DNA from 2 places in the Streptomyces sp. NPDC090025 genome. Region 1 is predicted to be linked to the other one. Evidence: riboswitches for the same ligand, from Rfam matches in the RefSeq annotation. Region 1 holds a riboswitch; the other holds the start of a gene.
What was found. A riboswitch is a leader RNA that binds a small molecule or an ion and turns the genes downstream of it on or off. The one in region 1 is predicted to bind glycine.
Positions count from the first base shown of each region.

Region 2: linked by a shared signal. The riboswitch ahead of gcvT (glycine cleavage system aminomethyltransferase GcvT) and the one ahead of gcvP (aminomethyl-transferring glycine dehydrogenase) in region 1 are both predicted to bind glycine.

Region 1 covers NZ_JBIVFL010000027.1:24,494-31,754, reverse strand. Annotated here, with positions in the region: gene ACIPXM_RS35315 (MerR family transcriptional regulator) at 1-160, shown strand, start outside; gene ACIPXM_RS35310 (DNA polymerase IV) at 251-1,693, shown strand; gene ACIPXM_RS35305 (PRC-barrel domain-containing protein) at 1,753-2,133, opposite strand; glycine riboswitch at 2,248-2,347, shown strand; gene gcvP (aminomethyl-transferring glycine dehydrogenase) at 2,526-5,411, shown strand; gene ACIPXM_RS35295 (DUF5999 family protein) at 5,506-5,712, opposite strand; gene ACIPXM_RS35290 (hypothetical protein) at 6,022-6,657, opposite strand; gene ACIPXM_RS35285 (glutamate--cysteine ligase) at 7,164-7,261, shown strand, end outside.
Region 2 covers NZ_JBIVFL010000011.1:105,641-112,901, reverse strand. Annotated here, with positions in the region: gene glyA (serine hydroxymethyltransferase) at 1-424, opposite strand, end outside; gene gcvH (glycine cleavage system protein GcvH) at 484-861, opposite strand; gene gcvT (glycine cleavage system aminomethyltransferase GcvT) at 1,025-2,149, opposite strand; glycine riboswitch at 2,309-2,407, opposite strand; gene ACIPXM_RS24075 (AAA family ATPase) at 2,563-3,318, shown strand; gene ACIPXM_RS24070 (enhanced serine sensitivity protein SseB) at 3,569-4,306, shown strand; gene ACIPXM_RS24065 (enhanced serine sensitivity protein SseB C-terminal domain-containing protein) at 4,475-5,269, shown strand; gene ACIPXM_RS24060 (ABC transporter substrate-binding protein) at 5,514-7,184, shown strand.

The DNA of each region.
Region 1 (7,261 bases):
CGGGCAGGGCGTCTTCGGCATCGCGGTGGGTGTCGTGTGGCGGGACGTCGAGGCGGCGCTCTCGCAGCTGCACGGCGAGCGGGTCGACACCGGCGAGACGCTGATCGGGCACAACCCGGCGGACGAGCTGGCGCGGCGGCGGCGCGACCGGGCGGTCTGACCCGCCGGGTCGGTGCCCGCGGGGCGCCGGACGCGCCGTTCGTACGGCCGTGCGGGTCGATTGTCAGTGGCGTAGGGCAGCATCGGAACCGTGAGAGCCGCGCCCACCATCCTGCATCTCGACATGGATGCCTTCTTCGCCGCCGCGGAGCAGGCGTCGAAGCCGAGCCTGCGCGGAAAGCCCGTGGTGGTCGGCGGGCTCGGGCCGCGCGGGGTGGTCGCCACCGCGTCGTACGAGGCACGCCGCTTCGGGGTGCATTCGGCGATGCCGATGGCGCAGGCGCGCAGGCTCGCGCCGAACGCCGCCTATCTGGTGCCGCGCTTCTCCTTCTACCGGGCGATCAGCGGGCAGGTCATGGAGCTGCTCGGTTCGCTGTCGCCGCTGGTGGAGCCGCTGAGCCTGGACGAGGCGTTTGTCGACCTGGAGGCGGGTGGGCTCGCCGACGACAGCGCGAGCGCGCGGGCGACCGGGGAGCGGCTGCGGGCCGACATCCTGGCGACGACCGGGCTGACCGGGTCGGTGGGGCTCGCCGGGACCAAGATGCTCGCGAAGATCGCTTCCGAGGAGGCGAAGCCGGACGGTCTGGTGCTGTTCGAGCCGGGCACCGAGCGGGAGCTGCTCGGGCCGCGGTCGGTCCGGATCATCCCGGGTGTCGGTCCGGCGACCGGTGAGCATCTGCGGCGGGCCGGGATCAGCACGGTCGCCGAGGTGGTGGAGGCGGGCGAGGACGAGCTCGTACGGCTCCTGGGGCGCTCGCACGGGGCCTCGCTGTACCGGATGGCGCTCGGGGACGACGACCGTCCGGTGGTGGCCGAGCGGGACGCGAAGTCGGTGTCGGTGGAGGACACCTTCGCCGTCGACATCCACGACCGGCTGCGGATCCGCCTTGAGGTGGAGCGGCTCGCGGAGCGGTGCGTGGCGCGGCTGCGGGGCTCCGGGCACTCGGGGCGGACGATCGTCCTGAAGGTGCGGCGGTACGACTTCTCGACGCTGACCCGGTCCGAGACGCTGCGCGGGCCGACGGACGATCCGGTGGTCGTGCGGGAGGCGGCGACGCGGCTCCTGGAGCTGGTGGACACCACGGGCGGGGTGCGGCTGCTCGGGGTCGGGGTGAGCGGCCTCGCGGACTACACGCAGGAGGATCTGTTCGCGCAGTTCGCCCAGGCGGCGGCGGACCAGGCGGCGGAGGCCGCGGGAGCGGCGGAGGTGCCCGAGCCTGCGCCGTCAGGGGCCGCCGGGGCGGCCGGGCCGGGTCCGGCCGCGCTCGCCGTCGCCGAGGACCGGTCCGACGTGGCCGCCGCCCCGGAGACGGCGGCCGCGACCGCCGCACGGTGGTGGGCGGCGGGCCATGACGTCCGGCACGTGGTGCACGGCCCCGGCTGGGTGCAGGGCAGCGGCCTCGGCCGGGTCACCGTGCGCTTCGAGGAGCCGGGCTCGGCGCCGGGCCGGGTGCGGACCTTCTCGGTCGACGACCCGGAGCTGACGCCCTCGGACCCGCTGCCGCTGGTGGAGGGCGGGGCGACCGGCGCGTGACGGCGCCGCCCGGGACCGCCCGTACCGTCCGTACCGTCCGCGCTTCCGGCGTCTTCCCGTCAGGTGTCCTCCTGGCCCGCGAGCCTGCCGAAGTCCCGGTCCCGGTGGAAGGCGTCCGGAGGCGGGGGCGGCAGGGACAGGCTGTAGTGGCGGTAGAGCTGGAGTTCCTGCTCGGGGGAGAGGTGGCGGCCGACGCCGAAGTCCGGGGCGTCCTTGATGAGGGCGCGCTCGTAGGGGATGTGGAGGCCGTCGCGGGCGAGCTCGCTGGGCTCCAGGGGGACGAAGGCGTCCCGGCTGAAGAGGCCGGTGCGCAGGGCCGCCCATTCGGGGACGCCCGTCGCGTCGTCCAGGTACACCTCGTCCACGGTGCCGATCTTGTGTCCGTTCCGGTCGAACGCCTTGCGGCCGATCAGGCTGCGCGGATCGATATCGGTCTGCACGGTCCCTCCAACTGGTCGCAACTGCTCTACAAGAACTACAAAAGTGCACATCTGGGATGTCGGCCACTTGAGCGATGGGAGAAGGAACCGCGCTGGTAGGCTGGCTGTGGCTGTTAACCCCGCGCGGGAGAGTCCTCCGGAGAAACCTTTCGGAGGCGCCGAAGGAGCAAATCCTCCCCGGAATCTCTCAGGCACCCGGTACCGCGCGGACGAGGTCACTCTGGAAAGCAGGGCGGGCGTCGACGGCTCCCACCCTCACCGACGGTGAAAGCCGGTCCGCCGCGAGGCACGGCCGGTGAAGCTCTCAGGTTGAGATGACAGAGGGGGAGGCCGTCCGGGCACCCGCGCCGCGGTGCCCCTCGTAGGTCGTGACGACCAGGAGGCCCCCGTACATGACCGCCAACCGCATCCCGCTCTCCGAGCTCGAGCAGGGCATCCCCTTCGAGCAGCGGCACATCGGACCCGACGCCGAGGCGCGGGCCAAGATGCTCGCCCAGGTCGGTTACGGGTCGCTCGACGAGCTGACGGCCGCCGCCGTGCCGGACGTCATCAAGAACGCCGAGGCGCTGGCCCTGCCGGCCGCCCGCACCGAGGCCGAGGTCCTCGCCGAGCTGCGCGTGCTCGCCGACCACAACCAGGTCGTCGCGCCGATGATCGGCCTCGGCTACTACGGCACGTTCACGCCGCCCGTCATCCTGCGCAATGTCATGGAGAACCCGGCCTGGTACACGGCGTACACGCCGTACCAGCCGGAGATCTCGCAGGGCCGCCTGGAAGCGCTGCTCAACTTCCAGACCGTGGTCGCCGACCTCACCGGCCTTCCCACCTCCGGCGCCTCGCTGCTCGACGAGGGCACCGCCGCCGCCGAGGCCATGGCGCTCTCCCGCCGCGTCGGCAAGGTCAAGAACGGTGTCTACCTGATCGACGCCGACGCGCTGCCGCAGACCGTCGCGGTCATCCAGACCCGCGCCGAGCCGACCGGTGTCGAGGTCGTCGTCGCGGACCTGTCCGCCGGCATCCCCGCCGAGATCGCCGAGCGCGGTGTCTTCGGCGTGCTGCTGCAGTACCCGGGCGCCTCCGGCGCCATCCGGGACATCAAGCCGGTCATCGACCAGGCCCACGAGCTCGGCGCCGTCGTCACCGTCGCCGCCGACCTGCTCGCCCTGACCCTGCTGGCCTCGCCCGGCTCGCTCGGCGCCGACATCGCGGTGGGCACCACCCAGCGCTTCGGCGTGCCGATGGGCTTCGGCGGCCCGCACGCCGGTTACATGGCCGTCCAGGACAAGCACGCCCGCTCGCTGCCCGGCCGCCTGGTCGGCGTCTCCGTCGACGCCGACGGCAACAAGGCGTACCGGCTGGCCCTGCAGACCCGCGAGCAGCACATCCGCCGCGAGAAGGCCACCAGCAACATCTGCACCGCCCAGGTGCTGCTCGCCGTCATGGCCGGCATGTACGCCGTCTACCACGGCCCCGACGGCCTCAAGGGCATCGCCCGGCGCACCCACCGGTACGCGGCGATCCTCGCCGCCGGGCTCAGGGCCAGTGGCGTCGAGCTGACCCAGGGCGCCTTCTTCGACACCCTGACCGCCCGCGTCCCCGGCCGCGCCGACGCCGTCGTCGCCGCCGCCCGCGACGGCGGGGTCAACCTCCACCGCGTCGACGCCGACCATGTGTCGATGTCCTGCGACGAGACCACCGGCCGCGCCCAGCTCGCCGCCGTCTGGGAGGCGTTCGGCGCCACCGCCGACGTCGCGGCCCTCGACGAGGTCACCGAGGACGGGCTGCCGGCCGACGCGCTGCGCACCGACGCCTACCTGACCCACCCGGTCTTCCACGCGCACCGCTCCGAGACCTCGATGCTGCGCTACCTGCGCAAGCTCGCGGACCGCGACTACGCGCTCGACCGCGGCATGATCCCGCTCGGCTCCTGCACCATGAAGCTGAACGCGACCACCGAGATGGAGCCGGTGACCTGGCCCGAGTTCGGCCAGATCCACCCCTTCGCGCCGATCGACCAGGCGCGCGGCTACGTCACCCTGATCACCGAGCTGGAGGACCGCCTCGCCGAGGTCACCGGCTACGACAAGGTGTCGATCCAGCCGAACGCCGGTTCCCAGGGCGAGCTGGCCGGTCTGCTCGCGGTCCGCGCGTACCACCGCGCCAACGGCGACCTGCAGCGCACCGTCTGTCTGATCCCGTCCTCCGCGCACGGCACCAACGCCGCCTCCGCGGTGATGGCCGGGATGAAGGTCGTCGTCGTCAAGACCGCCGAGGACGGCGAGGTCGACGTCGAGGACCTGCGCGCCAAGATCGAGCAGTACCGCGACGAGCTCGCCGTGCTCATGATCACCTACCCGTCGACGCACGGCGTCTTCGAGGAGCACGTCTCCGAGATCTGCGGCATGGTGCACGACGCGGGCGGCCAGGTGTACGTCGACGGCGCCAACCTCAACGCGCTGGTCGGCCTCGCCAAGCCGGGCCACTTCGGCGGCGACGTCTCGCACCTCAACCTGCACAAGACCTTCTGCATCCCGCACGGCGGCGGCGGCCCCGGTGTCGGCCCGGTCGCGGTGCGCGCCCACCTGGCCCCGTACCTGCCGAACCACCCGCTCCAGCCCACCGCGGGCCCGGAGACCGGCGTCGGCCCGATCTCGGCGGCCCCGTGGGGCTCGGCGGGCATCCTGCCGATCTCCTGGTCGTACGTGCGCCTGATGGGCGGCGAGGGCCTGAAGCGGGCCACCCAGGTCGCCGTCCTCGCGGCGAACTACATCGCCAAGCGCCTGGAGCCGCACTACCCGGTGCTCTACACCGGCCCGGCCGGGCTCGTCGCGCACGAGTGCATCGTCGACCTGCGCCCGCTGGCCAAGGCCACCGGTGTCACCGTCGACGACATCGCCAAGCGCCTGATCGACTACGGCTTCCACGCGCCGACCATGTCGTTCCCGGTGGCCGGCACGCTGATGATCGAGCCCACCGAGTCCGAGGACCTGGTCGAGATCGACCGGTTCTGCGACACGATGATCGCCATCCGCGGCGAGATCGAGAAGGTCGGCTCCGGCGAGTGGCCCGCCGAGGACAACCCGCTGCGCAACGCCCCGCACACCGCGGCCGCGCTCGGCGGCGAGTGGAACCACGCCTACAGCCGGGACGAGGCCGTCTTCCCGGCCGGTGTGGTGGCCGCGGACAAGTACTGGCCGCCGGTCCGCCGGATCGACGGCGCCTTCGGCGACCGGAACCTGGTCTGCTCCTGCCCGCCGCTGGACGAGTACGACAACTGACCCACGACGGGTACGACATGAGGGCCGGTGCGGAGAACTTCTCCGGGCCGGCCCTCGGCGTTTCCCTCGTACGTGGTGCTCCCCGTCGGCCCGCTCAGGCCGCCGTCGTCACCCCGGCCGCCGTCAGCGGGCGGTGCGGGGCGATGATCTGTCCGTCCGGCAGCAGCTCACCGGTGTCCTCGAACAGCAGGACGCCGTTGCACAGCAGGCTCCAGCCCTGTTCCGGGTGGTGCGCCACGAGGCGGGCGGCCTCCCGGTCGGCTGAGGTCGCGATGGGACAGGCAGGCTGGTGCTGGCACATGGATGGATTCTTTCGCTGCGTCGTGGTGGATGTGCTGCGGCTCTTCGTCGGCATGGCCGCCCCCGTCGGTCGGTTCGGTTCCGGTCCACAGTCTTGCCCCACGGACGGCGTTCCGCAGGGATTTCGCGGCAGCTCGTCCTCTCCTGTGAAGACGCATCACCCGCAGGGGCGGTTCAGGCCAACCGCACCGTCCCTTCGGGGGGTTCGGGGTGGTCATAGTGGGCTAGTCCGAACGGGAGCAGCGTCGGACAGCAGTGCGCCCCGGGGGCCCAGCGGCCCCGGGGCGGGTCGGCGGCCGGTCCGGACCGCTCAGGCCGTCGCCGTGGCGGCCGAGCCGAGCAGCGGCGGCGGCGTCCGGCGGGTCCTGATCACCGGCAGCAGATCGGCCATCCGGTACGGGCGGTCGGCGGCGATCCCGGGCGGCGCGGGGGCCAGCGGGACCAGCAGATCGGCCGCGCCCGGCTCGGTCGAGGCGCCGTCCGCCGCGGTGTCGGCGTGCAGCCACAGCGTCAGCATGTACAGCTCCGGCACCGAGAGCAGCCGCGGCTGGTACGGCGTGGCCAGCGCCTCGGCGCGCATCAACGCCCGTTCGGTGGCGAGTACATAGGGACCCTCGAAGAAGTGCGAGAAGGCCCAGCCGTCCGGGGTGAGCATGGTGTCGGCGGCGGCGATCGCCCGTTCACCGTCGCGGACCAGGAAGCGCCAGCCGGTCAGCCGGGTGTGCGAGGGCAGCGGCCCGGCGGGCGGCGCGGGGCGCTGCCCGGGGCGGGCCCCGGTGTGCTCGGCGGACGCGAGCACATGGACGGGCAGCGGCAGTTCGGGGCTCAGCGGTCCCTGCGCGGTCCGCAGGGCCGGTGTGCGCGCCTCGCGGACCGCCGAGGGCGAGCCGAGGGCCGCGAGGACACTGCGGAGGGCCGGCGCGGGGGCCGGGGAGGGTCGGAGCATGATGGGTCGCCTCTCACTCAGGAGACACGGTGGCGCGTGGGCGGGTACGACGACGCTGTCAGCGACGGGCCAGAGCGGGGGGCCCCGCGTGCGGGGGCGTGCGCAACACTCTGCCTCGTTCGCGGAGTTTATACGACATGTGTTCACACAGTGTTTCCGCTAGGCGTCGCCGATATTCCTGACAAGGCGTCATTCGGTCGTATTACCAGGCCGATTCGCCGGAACGCGCCCCTCCGCCGGAACGCCCGCCTGCACTTTCACCGCTGGAGCGGGTCGGCCGAATCATGACCCCGGTGCGCCAGTACAGCCCCGAGAATATGACCGCGGAATATGTCGGACCCGAATTGCCTGAGGTCACTGCCAGCTGCCGAAGCCGCACCAGACTATCCCGTCACACCTCGCCCGCACAGGCGTTGTCGATCAGCCGATTGGGCATCATGGTCCGAGACGCGCGCGGCCGTCGCGGCGGCCGCCCACTCACGACGTGCTCGGGGAGGGACGCTTCGATGGGGGAGAAGGTCGTGGCCGACGGGTTCGGCCCGTCCGACCGGCAACGCTATCGCCGAAAGCTCCAGCAATGCCTGGCGGCGCTCGCGCGGTTGCT
Region 2 (7,261 bases), on a different contig from region 1:
CGTTGAACTGCTTGCCGGAGAAGTTCAGGCGCATGCCGTGGGTGAGGTGGCCGCCGTGCGCCAGGTCGAGACCGAGGATCGTGTCGCCGGGCTGGGCGATCGCGAACAGCGCGGCCTGGTTGGCGGAGGCGCCGGAGTGCGGCTGCACATTGGCGTACTCGGCGCCGAACAGCTCCTTGATCCGGTCGATCGCGATCTGCTCGGCCACGTCGACGTGCTCGCAGCCGCCGTAGTAGCGGCGGCCCGGGTAGCCCTCGGCGTACTTGTTGGTGAGGACCGAGCCCTGGGCCTCCATGACCGCGACCGGAGCGAAGTTCTCCGAGGCGATCATCTCGAGGGTGGACTGCTGGCGGCGGAGCTCGGCGTCGACGGCGGCGGCGACGTCCGGGTCCAGCTCGTGGAGAGGGGTGTTCAGAAGCGACATGAATCGATCCCTAAGGGTCTCGGTCGAGGTCTCGGACTCGGTCTCGGACTCGGACTCGGTCAGCCCGCGGTGAAGGCGGTGTACTCGTCGGCGCTGAGCAGGTCGCCCGGCTCGTCCGAGATGCGCACCTTGAACAGCCAGCCGGCCTCGAACGGGGCGGTGTTCACCAGCGACGGGTCGTCGACGACGTCCTGGTTGGCCTCGACGACCTCACCGGTCACCGGGGCGTACAGGTCGCTGACGGACTTGGTCGACTCCAGCTCGCCGCAGGACTCGCCCGCGGTCACCGTGTCGCCGACCTCGGGAAGCTGCACGAAGACGACGTCACCGAGCGCGTTCGCGGCGTGCTCCGTGATGCCGATGGTGGCGACGCCGTCCTCGACGGCCGACAGCCACTCGTGCTCCTTGCTGTAACGCAGCTGCTGGGGGTTGCTCATGTCCTGATTCTCCTGTACGGGGGGAGTGCTGATGAACGTGGGTCTCGGGGAGTGAGACACCGAACGGGACAAGGGGTGGGACGAGGGGGCGGTACGAGGGGGGGCGAGGGGCCCGGTCGGCCGGCGTCACCGGCCCCGTGTCACCGGCCCCGCGCCCCCAGTGTCACTTCTGGCGCTTGTAGAACGGCAGCGCCACGACCTCGTACGGCTCGTGGGTGCCGCGGACGTCCACGCCGACGCCCGCCGTGCCCGGCGCCGCGAAGGCCGCGTCGACGTACGCGATCGCGATCGGCTTGCCCAGCGTCGGGGACGGGGCACCGGACGTGACCTCGCCGATCACCGCGCCGTCCGCGACCACCGGCATCCCGGCGCGCGGCACCCGGCGGCCCTCGGCGATCAGGCCGACCAGCTTGCGCGGCGGGGCGGTCTCGGCGCGCTCGGCCGCCTTCTCCAGCGCCTCGCGGCCCACGAAGCGGCCGTCGTTGGTGGTCTTCTCGAACTTGACGACCCGGCCGAGGCCCGCGTCGAACGGGGTCAGCGCGGTGGTCAGCTCGTGCCCGTACAGCGGCATGCCCGCCTCCAGGCGCAGCGTGTCACGGCAGGACAGGCCGCACGGGATGAGGCCGACGCCGGCGCCCGCCTCGGTGAGCGCGGTCCACACGCCCTCGGCGTGCTCCGGCTTCAGGAACAGCTCGAAGCCGTCCTCGCCGGTGTATCCGGTACGGGCGATCAGCGCGGGCACGCCCGCCACGGTGCCCGGCAGGCCCGCGTAGTACTTCAGACCGTCCAGGTCGGCGTCGGTGAGCTGCGCCAGGATGCCGGGGGACTCCGGGCCCTGCACCGCGAGCAGCGCGTACGCGTCACGGTCGTCGCGCACCTCGGCGTCGAAGCCCGCCGCGCGCTCGGTCAGCGCGTCGAGCACGATCTGCGCGTTGGAGGCGTTGGCGACGACCATGTACTCGGTCTCGCCGAGGCGGTAGACGATCAGGTCGTCCAGGATGCCGCCGTCCTCCTGGCAGATCATCGTGTAGCGGGCCCGCCCGTTGCCGACGGTCGAGATGTTGCCGACCAGGGCGTAGTCGAGGAGCTCCACGGCCTGCGGGCCGCTGACGGTGATCTCGCCCATGTGGGAGAGGTCGAACAGCCCGGCCCGGGTGCGCACCGCGGTGTGCTCGTCGCGCTCGCTGCCGTACCGCAGCGGCATGTCCCAGCCCGCGAAGTCGGTCATGGTCGCGCCCAGCGAGCGGTGCAGCGCGTCGAGGGCGGTCTGGCGGGGGGCAGTGCTCATGGGGTGGCTCCCGGGTCCCAGGGCGTGCGGGGCACGACGTGACAAGACGGTGAGGACGTTCCTCCCCATCTGTCATGGAACCTGAGAGGTTCACCGAGGGCATCCTCGGCTTGCACCTTGGGTGGGGCCGCGCCAGGGCGGCCCACTTTTCAGATCTGCCTCATCCACGCGGTACGGGGCCTGAGAGATTCAAGGGAGGTGCTTGCTCCTTCGGCGCCCGGGCGCACTGCGTGCCCAGGACTCTCCCGCGCGGATTCGAGCGGCCGGTATGAGGTTGTGCGCGCTCGGTCGAGCGCGTGGCGCGCTCATCATTGCACGGCGGCTCCGCGCGTCACATCACTTGCTTCGCATTACCTCTTCTTTACACTTCGTGGGCAAGGGTCTCCGCAGGGCCCGACAGGGGGGAAGCGGCGATGACGATCCAGCGCACCATCCAGCACACCGATGTCCGTGCGGCTGTCCGTTCGGCTGTCCGTACGACGGTCGGTACGACCGTCGGTACGACGGTCCGTACGGCGAGCACGGCCGTGGCGGGCACCGGCCTGCCCGTCCAGCGGACGCGGGCCCGGGCCCGGTTCCGGCGCCGCGTCCGGCTGCTGCGCGATCTGCGCGAGCGCGGCGGCCGCAGCCCCCGCGTCCTCACCTATGCCGCGGGCGACGTGGTGGTGGTCTCCGGGCTGCCCGGCGCGGGCAAGTCCACGCTGATGGGCCGGGCCGCCCAGGGCCGCGCCATCGACTCCCAGGACACCCGGGAGCGCTGGGAGGCCCGGCTGCCCCGCTTCCTGCCGTACGCGGTCTACCGCCCGCTCGCCCGGCTCGCCCACTACGCCGGGCTGCGCCGGGCACTGCGCGCCGGGGCCGGGGTGATCGTGCACGACTGCGGCACCCAGTCCTGGGTGCGCGGCTGGCTCGCCCGGGAGGCCCGGCGGCGCGGCGCCGCGCTCCATCTGATCCTGCTCGACGTCGACCCCGGGACCGCGCGGGACGGCCAGCTCGCCCGCGGCCGGGGCGTCTCGGCGTACGCCTTCGCCCGGCACCGGCGGGCCGTCGGACGGCTGGTGCGCACCGCCGAGGAGGGCGCCCTGCCGCCCGGCTGCGCCTCGGTCACGCTGCTCGACCGGGACGCCGCCGACACCCTGCGGAAGATCGGCTTCCGGGACGCCTCCTGAGCGGGGGCCGCCCGAGCCGGGTCTCCTGAGCGGGCCGCACCGAACGGGCCGCCCGGAGCCGGGCCACCCGAGCCGCCTCCCCGTACGGGCCCCGTCAACGGCTCGCGCCGCCGTGTCCTGGACCACACCCGGCCGCCCGCCCCGGCCCGGTGCGCGCTTTTCGGTCACGCGGGCCCCGGACCGCCGTTAAGGTGCTGGGGGCACCGGACGGGCCGGGTGGCCGGGAGTGGCCGGGAAAGGGACGACGACCGTGGACGTGACGTGGCCGGGCAATGAGCTCGAAGAGGTACTGGCCGCCTCCCTCGGCAACCCCTCCGCGGGCGGCCGCCTGGTCGAGGTGCTCGGCCGCAGCCCCGTCTGGGTGCCGCTGCCCAACGGCGGCGGACCGGACAGCGCCGACCTCGACCTGCCGACCCTGGAGCTCGACGGCGCCGCGTACGTGCCGGTGTTCAGCTCCGAGCACCAGTTCCTCGCCTGCGTCGGCGAGCACATGTCGTACACCGTCGCGCCCGCCCGCGAGTTCGCCCGCGGGCTGCCCCCGCAGCTCGGCATCGCCGTGAACCCCGGCGGCACCGTCGGCGTGCCGCTGCCGCCGCCCGCCGTCGCCGAGCTCTGCCGCACCGGCCGCACCGCGCTCGACGGGCCCGCCACCGGCGGCCGGGTCCGGCTGTTCGAGCCGGACTGGCAGGACGACCCGGTCGACTTCCTGGCCGCCGCCTCCGCCGAGTTCGAGGCCACCGGCGTCGTCGCCAGCGCCCGCCGCGCGCTCGCCAGCGTCGAGGGCACCGAACCCGCCCTCTTCGTCGCCGTCGAGCTCACCGGACCCGAGGCCGACCGCAACGCCCCGCTCGACGCGCTCGGCCGCGCCCTCGGCCGGGTCGAGGTCGCCTGGCCGGTCAACCTGATCCTGCTCGACCTCGCGCACGACCCGGTCGGTGACTGGATGACGGAGAAGGTGCGCCCCTTCTTCCAGCGCGCCGCCGTGTGACGGCACCCCTGTCTAAGCTGAACTGACTGAACTGAACTGAACTGGACTGGACCGAACCGCACGGAACTCAACCGGACGGAACAGGGCCGGACCGGAACAGACCCGGTCGTACGACCACGAGCACCAACCCATCAGCACCACGGAAGACGAAGAGGGGCGTGACCCACGGTGAGCGCGTCAGGCACCGCCGCGACCGGAGGACCGGTCGAGCACATGCTGCGCCAGGTGGCACCGGGGCGTCACGACGCCTACGAGCAGCTGCTGCACGCCCTCGCCGGCTCCGACGTCTGGATGCTGCTCTGGCAGGGCGCCGCCGGATCGCCCGACGCCCAGTACGGCAACATGGAGGTCGACGGCCACGGCTACGCCCCGTGCGTCACCTCCGCCCAGGAACTCGCCGCGTCCGGCTGGACCCGCGCCCACGAGCGCGTCACCGGCGTCGAGATCGCCCGCGCCCTGTTCCCCGACCGCTGGGGCATCTGGCTCAACCCGCACGCCCCCGGCGGCGGCGTCGGCATCCCGTGGGCCGATCTGCGCCGGATCGCCACCGGCCTCGACCGGATGCCCGCCGGACCGCTGCGGCTGTCCGAACCCGCCCTGGACATCCCGCAGTTCTACGCCCAGCTCACCCAGAACGCGCACCGCACCCCGGCCGTCCGCTCGCTGCGCCGCGCCTGGGTGCAGCCCGCGCTCGGCTTGCCGTACCTCGCCATCGGCCTCGATCTGTACGACTCCTCGCCGGGCTCCGTCGAGGCGGTGCGCGCGATGATGCACCAGACAGTCGGCGCGGTCCCGGACGGCCTTCCGGTCTCCACGGTCGCCATGTCCGACACGTACGACCCGGTCGCGATGTGGCTGTACGCGCACGCCCGGCCGTTCTACGACCGCGACGCGCACGGCGCCGCCCCGGGCGCCCCGTCTCACCAGCCGGGATACGGCTACCCGCCCGCGCACCACCGCTGAACCGCCCCGCACCGCCCCCGGCCGCGCGCCGCCGTGCTCCGGCGCGCCGCCGAAATCCCTTGTCAAGGTGAGGTTTTGGCTCCGCTTTCGACCGTCGGAGCTGCGATGTCCCGCATCCGACCGATTTGGTGACTGTCCGGGTCTCAGGTTGATATCACCGCTATGCGGACTGTTCTCTGTCGCGTCACTCGCCAGTAGCGTTCGGCCGGTCAAGACCACACATGGCGGACCCAGGGGTGGACCCATGCGAATATTCAATTCCCGGGCGGCCCGGGCTTTGACGGCGACCCTCGCGGTCGGCCTCATCGCCACCGGCTGCGCGAGCGAGCGGGGCAAGGACGGCGACAAGGGCGGCGCGAAGGACACCTTCGTGTTCGGCGCCCCCGGCGACCCGGCCTCCCTCGACCCGGCCCTCGCCAGCGACGGCGAGACCTTCCGCGTCACCCGGCAGGCCTTCGAGGCCCTCCTGGAGCACGAGTCCGGCGGCAGCAAGCTGGTCGGCGGCCTCGCCGAGAAGTGGTCCAGCAACCCCGCGGGCACGGTCTGGACGTTCAACCTGCGGCAGGGCGTGAAGTTCCACGACGGCGAGAAGTTCGACGCCGCCGCGGTCTGCGCGAACTACGACTACTGGTTCAACTGGAAGGGCACCTTCCAGAGCAGCGCGGTCTCCTACTACTGGCAGACCATCATGGGCGGGTTCGCGAAGAACGAGAACCCCGAGACGCCCAAGGCCAATTACAAGTCCTGCACCGTCAAGGACGCGAACACGGCCGTCATCGAGGTCAACGAGCCCTCCGCCAACCTGCCCGGCGGCTTCTCCCTGCAGGCCCTCGCGATCCACTCGCCGAAGGCCCTCAAGGAGTACGCGAAGGAGCAGGCGACCGCCAAGGGCGACGCCATCACCTACCCCAAGTACAGCCAGGAGGCCGGCACGGTCGCCGGCACCGGCCCGTACAAGATCACGAAGTGGAACAAGGGCAACAAGGAAGTCACCCTGACCCGCTTCGACGACTACTGGGGCGAGAAGGCGAAGATCAAGAACCTGGTCTTCCGCACCCTCGACACCGAGGAGGGCCGCCGTCAGGCGCTCCAGGCCGGTGACATCGACGGCTACGACCTGGTCGCGCCCGCCGACATCAAGACCCTTGAGGCCGCGGGCTTCCAGGTCCCGACCCGTGACGTCTTCAACCTGCTCTACCTCGGTATGTCGCAGGAGAAGCACCCGGCGCTGAAGAAGCCCGAGGTCCGGCAGGCCATCGCGCACGCCATCGACCGGGAGAACATCGTCAAGACCCAGCTGCCCGCCGGTGGCAAGGTCGCGACCCAGTTCATGCCCGACACGGTCGCCGGCTTCTCCGAGAACGTGAAGAAGTACGACTTCGACACCGCCAAGGCCAAGCAGCTGCTCGCCGCCGCCGGTGAGAGCAAGCTCTCCGTCGAGTTCTGCTACCCGACCGAGGTCACCCGCCCGTACATGCCCGCTCCGCAGGACATCTTCGAGCTGATCAAGGCCGACCTGGAGAAGGCCGGCATCAAGGTCACCCCGCGTCCGCTGAAGTGGAACCCGGACTACGTCGACGCCACCGAGGCGGGCGGCTGCGCCCTCCACATCCTCGGCTGGACCGGTGACTTCAACGACGGCTACAACTTCATCGGCACCTGGTTCGCCGGTTACGGCAAGCAGTGGGGCTTCAAGGACGACAAGGTCTTCGCCGCGGTCAAGGCCGGCTCCATGCAGGGCGACCCGACCAAGCGCACCGACCTGTACAAGAAGGCCAACGAGGTGATCATGGACTACCTCCCGGGTGTCCCGCTGACCTCCTCCCCGCCGGCCATCGCGTTCGGCAAGAACGTCAACCCGCCGAAGGTCTCCCCGCTGACGCAGGAGAACTTCTCGGAGACGTCGTTCAAGTAACGAGACCGCCCACCGAGTAACGAGACCTCCTTCAGGTAACCCGGACAAGTAACCCGGACAGGTCACCCGGAAGGAAC